Linked DNA regions of Piscinibacter gummiphilus. The protein of the gene in region 1 binds, or shares a complex with, the protein of each later gene. Links are inferred from orthologs where the notes say so. Each region holds a gene or a part of one and is shown in the gene's direction. Other genes may lie near its edges.

Evidence for each region. Proteins that work in one complex are often made in the same cells at the same time.
Region 2: the proteins of A4W93_RS13665 (region 1) and A4W93_RS18095 are in contact, whole or in part, in a cryo-EM structure (PDB 9GE8), measured with the Escherichia coli proteins. The link is inferred for Piscinibacter gummiphilus from one-to-one orthologs.

Annotation. Positions count from the first base shown.
Region 1 is NZ_CP015118.1:3,052,617-3,055,549, forward strand. The notes cover bases 146-2,926. They hold A4W93_RS13665 (ABC transporter ATP-binding protein), read left to right. Parts: upstream 146-1,083; coding sequence 1,084-1,770; downstream 1,771-2,926. Other genes in these bases: A4W93_RS13655 (DUF6600 domain-containing protein), read left to right, coding at 146-374; A4W93_RS13660 (arylesterase), read right to left, coding at 406-1,065; A4W93_RS13670 (foldase protein PrsA), read right to left, coding at 1,874-2,692; A4W93_RS13675 (BolA family protein), read right to left, coding at 2,794-2,926. Outside these bases: more of A4W93_RS13655, read left to right, coding at 1-145; more of A4W93_RS13675, read right to left, coding at 2,927-2,933.
Region 2 is NZ_CP015118.1:4,018,039-4,021,328, reverse strand. Bases 93-3,230 are described here. They hold A4W93_RS18095 (ABC transporter permease), read left to right. Parts: upstream 93-461; coding sequence 462-2,999; downstream 3,000-3,230. Other genes in these bases: A4W93_RS18090 (ornithine cyclodeaminase), read right to left, coding at 2,980-3,230; A4W93_RS18100 (dioxygenase family protein), read right to left, coding at 93-343. Also shown: more of A4W93_RS18100, read right to left, coding at 1-92; more of A4W93_RS18090, read right to left, coding at 3,231-3,290.

The DNA of each region.
Region 1 (2,933 bases):
AGCAGGCGCCGTTGCGCCCGATACCGCAGCCGGGTTTCTCGTCGCAGCAGCCTCAACCGCAACCGCAACAGCAGCCGCCACGGTGGTCCTCGCGCGACGAGAACGACGGCCGTCACGGGGGCGGTGCTTGGGGCGGTGGGCGCCCGCAGCCACCCCAGCAGCAGATGCCGGCCCAGCCGCAGCCCCCGGTGCAGATGCCGCGTCCGCAGCCGCCGAACATGCAGACGGCCGTGCCGCGTCCCCAGCCTCAGCCTCAACCCCAGGTGCAACCGCAGCCGCAACCCCAGCAGCAGCCGGGCTTCCGCGAACCGCCGCGGGGCGGTGGCAACCCGCAGAACCGCGACGACGGCGCGCGCCATCGCCGCGTCGACTGACCGCCGGCGCCTGTCTCCCCGCGGCGGGTCGTCAGCGCAGCAGCGGCTTCAGCGCCGGCCACACGTTGGCCAGCATCGTCGGGTGGGCCGACTCCTTCGGGTGGATGCGGTCGGCCTGGAAGTTGGCCTCGGCGTTGGGCACGTCGGCCACGCCCTTCAGCAGGAACGGCACCAGCGCCGCCTGCTGGTCCTGGGCGACGCCCGTGAACACCGCGTGGAAATCTTCCGCGTACTTGCGGCCGTAGTTCGGGGGCATCTGCATGCCCACCACCACGACCCGTGCGCCGGCCTCGCGCGAGCTGCGGGCCATCGCCGTGAGGTTGTCCCGGGTCATCGACAGCGGCAGGCCGCGCAGCGCGTCGTTGGCACCCAGCTCGAGGATCACGATGTCGGGCGCGTGGCGCTTGATCAGCGCCGGCAGGCGCGAGCGGCCGCCCGACGTGGTGTCGCCGCTGATGCTCGCGTTGACGACGGTGGCGCCGATCTTCTCCTGCACGAGCTGCTGCTCGAGCAGCGCGACCCAGCCCTTGCCGCGGGTGAGGCCGTACTCGGCCGACAGGCTGTCGCCGAGCACGAGGATCACGGGCGCGTGCCGCGCGGGAGAGGCCGCCCGGAGCCCCGGCGCGGCCACGGCGAGGCCAAGCAGGGTACATTGCCTGAGCCACGTCCTGCGGGTGGTGTCTTTTTTCATTCCTGACCTCGATCTTCCATGTCCGATCCCATCATTGCCGTCGAGCACGTGACCAAACAAGTGCAGGACACCAGCGGTCTGCTGACGATTCTCCATGACATCGACTTCCAGCTGGAAGCCCATGAGTCGGCGGCCATCGTGGGCGCATCCGGTTCGGGCAAGAGCACGCTCCTGTCGATCATCGCGGGCTTGGACACGCCTTCGAGCGGAACGGTTCGCCTCGCCGGCACCGATTTGTTCGCGATCGGCGAGGACGAGCGTGCCGCGGTGCGCGCCGCGCGAGTGGGTTTCGTGTTCCAGAGCTTCCAGCTGCTCGGCAACCTCAACGCGCTGGAGAACGTGATGCTGCCGCTGGAGCTGCAGGGCAGGGCGGATGCCCGGGCGCTCGCCACCGAGATGCTCAAGCGCGTGGGCCTGGGCGAGCGGCTGACGCACTACCCGAAGGTGCTGTCCGGCGGCGAGCAGCAGCGTGTGGCGCTGGCCCGGGCGTTCGTGGTGCGGCCCGCCGTGCTGCTGGCCGACGAGCCCACGGGCAGCCTCGACTTCGCGACGGGCGAACGCGTGATGGAGCTGATGTTCGAGCTGAACCGCGAGGCGGGCACGACGCTGGTGCTCGTCACGCACGACCGGAGCATCGCGGCGCGGTGCGACCGGCAGTTGCGCATCGAGGCGGGGCGGCTGGACCTGCCGGTTCCGGTGCTCTGACGCAACGGCCTTCCCAAAACGAGTCATCCCGGCGGAAGCCGGGACCCAGGGCATGCGCCGAAGGTCCCGGCCTGCGCCGGGATGACAGTGTGTCGAGGCGAGATCAGTTCGTCTGGAACTTGTAGTCCGTCTTGGACTTCGCCTTGATCTGGTCGCGGAACTCGGTCAGCTTGATCTGGTTCAGGCGCTGCTGGATCTGCGGCTTCACTTCCTCGAGCGACGGCGGCTGCGATTCGCGCGTGTCTTCCAGCTTGATGACGTGGTAGCCGAACTGGCTCTTGACCGGCTCCTGCGTGGTTTCGCCCTTCTTCAGCTTCGTGAGCGCGGCCGAGAACTCGGGCACGTACGAGTTCGGGTTGGCCCAGTCGAGGTCGCCGCCGTTGGCGCCCGATCCCGGGTCCTTCGAGAGCTTCTTCGCCAGGTCCTCGAACTTCGCGCCGCCCTTGAGCTTCGCGATGATGTCCTTGGCCTCGTCTTCCTTCTCGACCAGGATGTGGCGGGCGCGGTATTCGCTGCCGCCGGCCTGGGCCTTGAACTTGTCGTACTCGGCCTGGATGTCGGCGTCGGTGACCGGGTTCTTCTTCTGGAAGTCGGTGAAGAGTTCGCGGATCAGGATGCCCTGGCGCGCCAGTTCGATCTGGTCGCGGTATTCCTTCGTGGTGGACAGGCCGCGCTTGACGGCTTCCTGCACGAACATCTCGCGCAGCACGACCTCGTCGCGCACCTGCGCTTCGAGCTCGGGGGTGCGCGGCTGCTGGCCCTGGCGGGTGGCCTGCTGAAGCAGCACGTCGGCGCGCGATTGCGGAACGGGCTTGCCGTTCACGGTCGTGATGTTCTGCGCCTGGGCCGCGAGCGGGCTCAGCAGCGAAACAGAGGTCGCGAGCAGCGCGGCGCGGGCGACAACGGACAGCTTCTTCTTCATGGGCATCGAGCCTTTCAAGGGGGAAGTCGGTGAGGGGAGCCTGACGGCAGCCGCGAGACGGACCCGGTCGGGACGTTCACGGTGCGGACGATGGTGATCGGTCAGCTTTCGCCCGGGGCGCGGGCATCGATGGCGAGCGCGTGGATGCCGCGCGGAATCAAGGATTGGAGCGCATCATAAACGAGCCGATGGCGCTTCACGCGTGACAATTGGTTGAAGCGCGAACTGACGATCGTGACGT
Region 2 (3,290 bases), 970 kb from region 1 along the record:
GGTCCAGCCCGCCCTGGTCGAGCACGTGCGCCCGTTCACCAGCCTCGCCCAGCAGGGCGGCCACCCGCGGCGCGAGTTCGGGGGCGCCCGGAGGGTTGTACTGGAGCTGGTAGAGCGCGTCGGGGAAGCCGCCGAAGTCGTACACGGCGTGCTGGCGGGCCGAGGCGAGCAGCACCGGCTCGCGGGCCGTGCTGTGGGCAGAGACGGCCAGCACCGCCTTCGGCCGGCCGAAGGCGCGGTCGATGGCGGGGCCGAGGCGCGCGACGAACTCGCCGGTGGCGCCGGGTTCCAGCGCGAGCATCGGCGAACCGTGGGACAGGAAAAGCGGGGGCAGGGTGTTCATCGGGAAATTACAGCACCGGGGGATGGGGCGACCGTTCGGTGGATTTGCACGCGGCGTTCGATCGGGTTGTGCCGGATCGGTTAACGTCGCCGGCATTGCTCCCGAACGCCGTACGCCCATGACCACGCCCCCGCCGCCTGCCGTTTCCGTCTGGACCCTCGCCTGGCGGCAGCTCTGGCGCGACTTCCGCGCCGGCGAACTGCGCCTGCTGGTGGTGGCCGTGATGCTGGCCGTGGCCGCGCTCGCCGCCGTGGGCTTCTTCGCCGACCGCCTGAACCAGGGCCTTGCCCGGGACGCCCGCCAGCTGCTGGGCGGCGACGCCATCGTGGCGAGCGACCAGCCCACGCCGGCCGCCTTCGCCGAGCAGGCGCGCACGCGCGGCCTGCAGACGGTTCGCACCACGGGTTTCCCGAGCATGGGCCGGGCGCCCGACGACAAGGGCGGGGCGTCGCGGCTGGTGTCGGTGAAGGCGGTGACGGCCGGCTACCCGCTGCGCGGGCAACTGACGCTGGGCCAGGCCGCCTCGGACGAGGGCACCCCGTCCAATGCCGCGCCCGCGCCGGGCACGGTGTGGGTCGACCCCGGCCTGCTCGAGTCGCTGCAGCTGAAGGTGGGCGACCCGCTGCTGCTCGGGGACGCGTCCCTCACCATCGCCGCCGTGATCCTTCAGGAGCCCGACCGGGGCGCCGGCTTCCTGAGCTTCTCGCCGCGGGTGATGCTCAACGAGGCCGACCTCGCCGCCACCGCACTGATCCAGCCGGCCAGCCGCGTCACCTACCGCCTGGCCGTGGCCGGCACCGATCCCGCCGTGGCCGGCTTCGTGGCCTGGGCCGACGCGCAGGTCAAGACGGGGTCGCTGCGCGGCGTGCGCGTGGAGTCGCTCGAGAACGGCCGCCCGGAGATGCGCCAGACGCTCGACCGGGCGTCGAAGTTCCTGAACCTCGTGGCGCTGCTGGCCGCACTGCTGGCGGCCGTGGCCGTGGGCATCGCCGCGCGCGACTTCGCGAACCGCCACCTCGACGACTGCGCGATGCTGCGCGTGCTGGGTCTGTCGCAGCGCACCATCGCGCTGCAGTACCTCGTCGAGTTCGTGTTCGTGGGCGCCATCGCGAGCCTGGGCGGCGTGCTGCTGGGCTACGCGGTGCACCACGTGTTCGTCGTGCTGCTGGCCGGGATCGTGAAGGCCACGCTGCCGGCGGCGAGTCTTTGGCCCGCGCTGTTCGGCGTGGGCGTGGGCTTCACGCTGCTGATGGGTTTCGGGCTGCCGCCGGTGCTGCAGCTGGCCCAGGTGCCGCCGCTGCGCGTGATCCGCCGCGACGTGGGCGCGCTCAAGCCCGCGTCGCTCGCCGTGCTGGCGGCCGGGGCGATCGGCTTCGCGGCGCTGCTGCTCGCCGTGTCGTCGGACCTCAAGCTGGGGCTGATCGCGGTGGGCGGGTTCGCCGGCGCCGTGGTGGTGTTCGCCGCGCTGTCGTGGGTGGCCGTGCAGGTGCTGCGCCGGGCCGTGCCCGACTCGCGCGCGCCGCGCTGGCTCGTGCTGGCCACCCGGCAGATCGCCGCGCGGCCGGCGTTCGCCGTGCTGCAGGTGTCGGCGCTCAGCGTGGGGCTGCTCGCGCTGTGCCTGCTGGTGCTGCTGCGCACCGACCTGATCTCCAGCTGGCGCCAGGCCACGCCGCCCGACGCGCCCAACCGCTTCGTGATCAACGTGATGCCGGAGCAGGGCGAGGGCTTCCGGGCGCTGCTGGACGAGGCCGGCGTGAAGAAGTACGACTGGTACCCGATGATCCGGGGCCGCCTGGTGGCCGTGAACGGCAAGGCCGTGGACCCGGAGTCGATGACCGACGACCGCGCCAAGCGCCTGCTCGACCGCGAGTTCAACCTGAGCCACGCCGCCGCGATGCCCCAGCACAACACGCTCGTGCAGGGCCTGTGGACGCCGGAGGAGGACGGGGCGGTCAGCGTGGAGGAGGGCCTCGCCGAGACGCTGAAGCTGAAGATGGGCGACACGCTGCGGTTCGACATCGCCGGGCAGATGTCCGAGGCGCGCATCACCAGCCTGCGCAAGCTCGACTGGGGCTCGATGCGCGCGAACTTCTTCGTGATGTACCCGAAGGCCGAGATGCCCGACCTGCCGTCCACTTACATCGCGGCCTTCCGCGCGCCCGACGTGCCCGGCTTCGACAACCGCCTGAGCCACGACTTCCCGAACATCACGAACGTGGACGTGTCGCAGTCCATCGGCCAGCTGCAGCGGGTGCTCGACCAGGTGGTGCGGGCGGTCGAGTTCCTCTTCGGCTTCACGCTGGCCGCCGGCCTCGTCGTGCTGTTCGCGGCCGTCACGGCCACCCGCGAGGCGCGGTCGCGCGAGTTCGCGGTGATGCGCGCGCTGGGTGCCAGCGCGAAGCTGCTGGGCCAGGTGCAGCGCGCCGAGCTGCTGGGCGTGGGTGCGCTGGCGGGGTTCCTGGCCTCGGGTGCGGCGATGGCGGTGGGCTGGGCGCTCGCGAAGTTCGTCTTCCAGTTCACCTGGACGCCGTCGCCGTGGGTGCCGCTGGCCGGCGCGACGGCCGGCGCGGTGCTGGCGCTGGCGGCCGGCTGGTGGGGCCTGCGCGAGGTGCTGCGCAAGCCGGTGGTGGAGACGCTCAGGGCTGCGGCGTTGTGAACACCAGCACCGCGGCGGCGAGGTCCTCCAGCGCGGAGCCCACCGACTTGAACACCGTGCGTTCCGCCGCGCTCGTGCGGCCGGGCGACTCGCCCCGGCACAGCGCCTCCAGCGTGCCCTTCACGTCGCCGGCGGCGAACACGCCCAGCGACATCGGCCCCAGCAGTTCGCCGCTCTTGACCAGCGCCTCGGGCGTGTCGACGTAGAGCGACGCGCCGCGGAAGCAGTCGTCGTCGGCCTCGCGCATCCGCGGCGTGAAGCTGCCGATGAGGTCCAGGTGGCTGCCGGGCG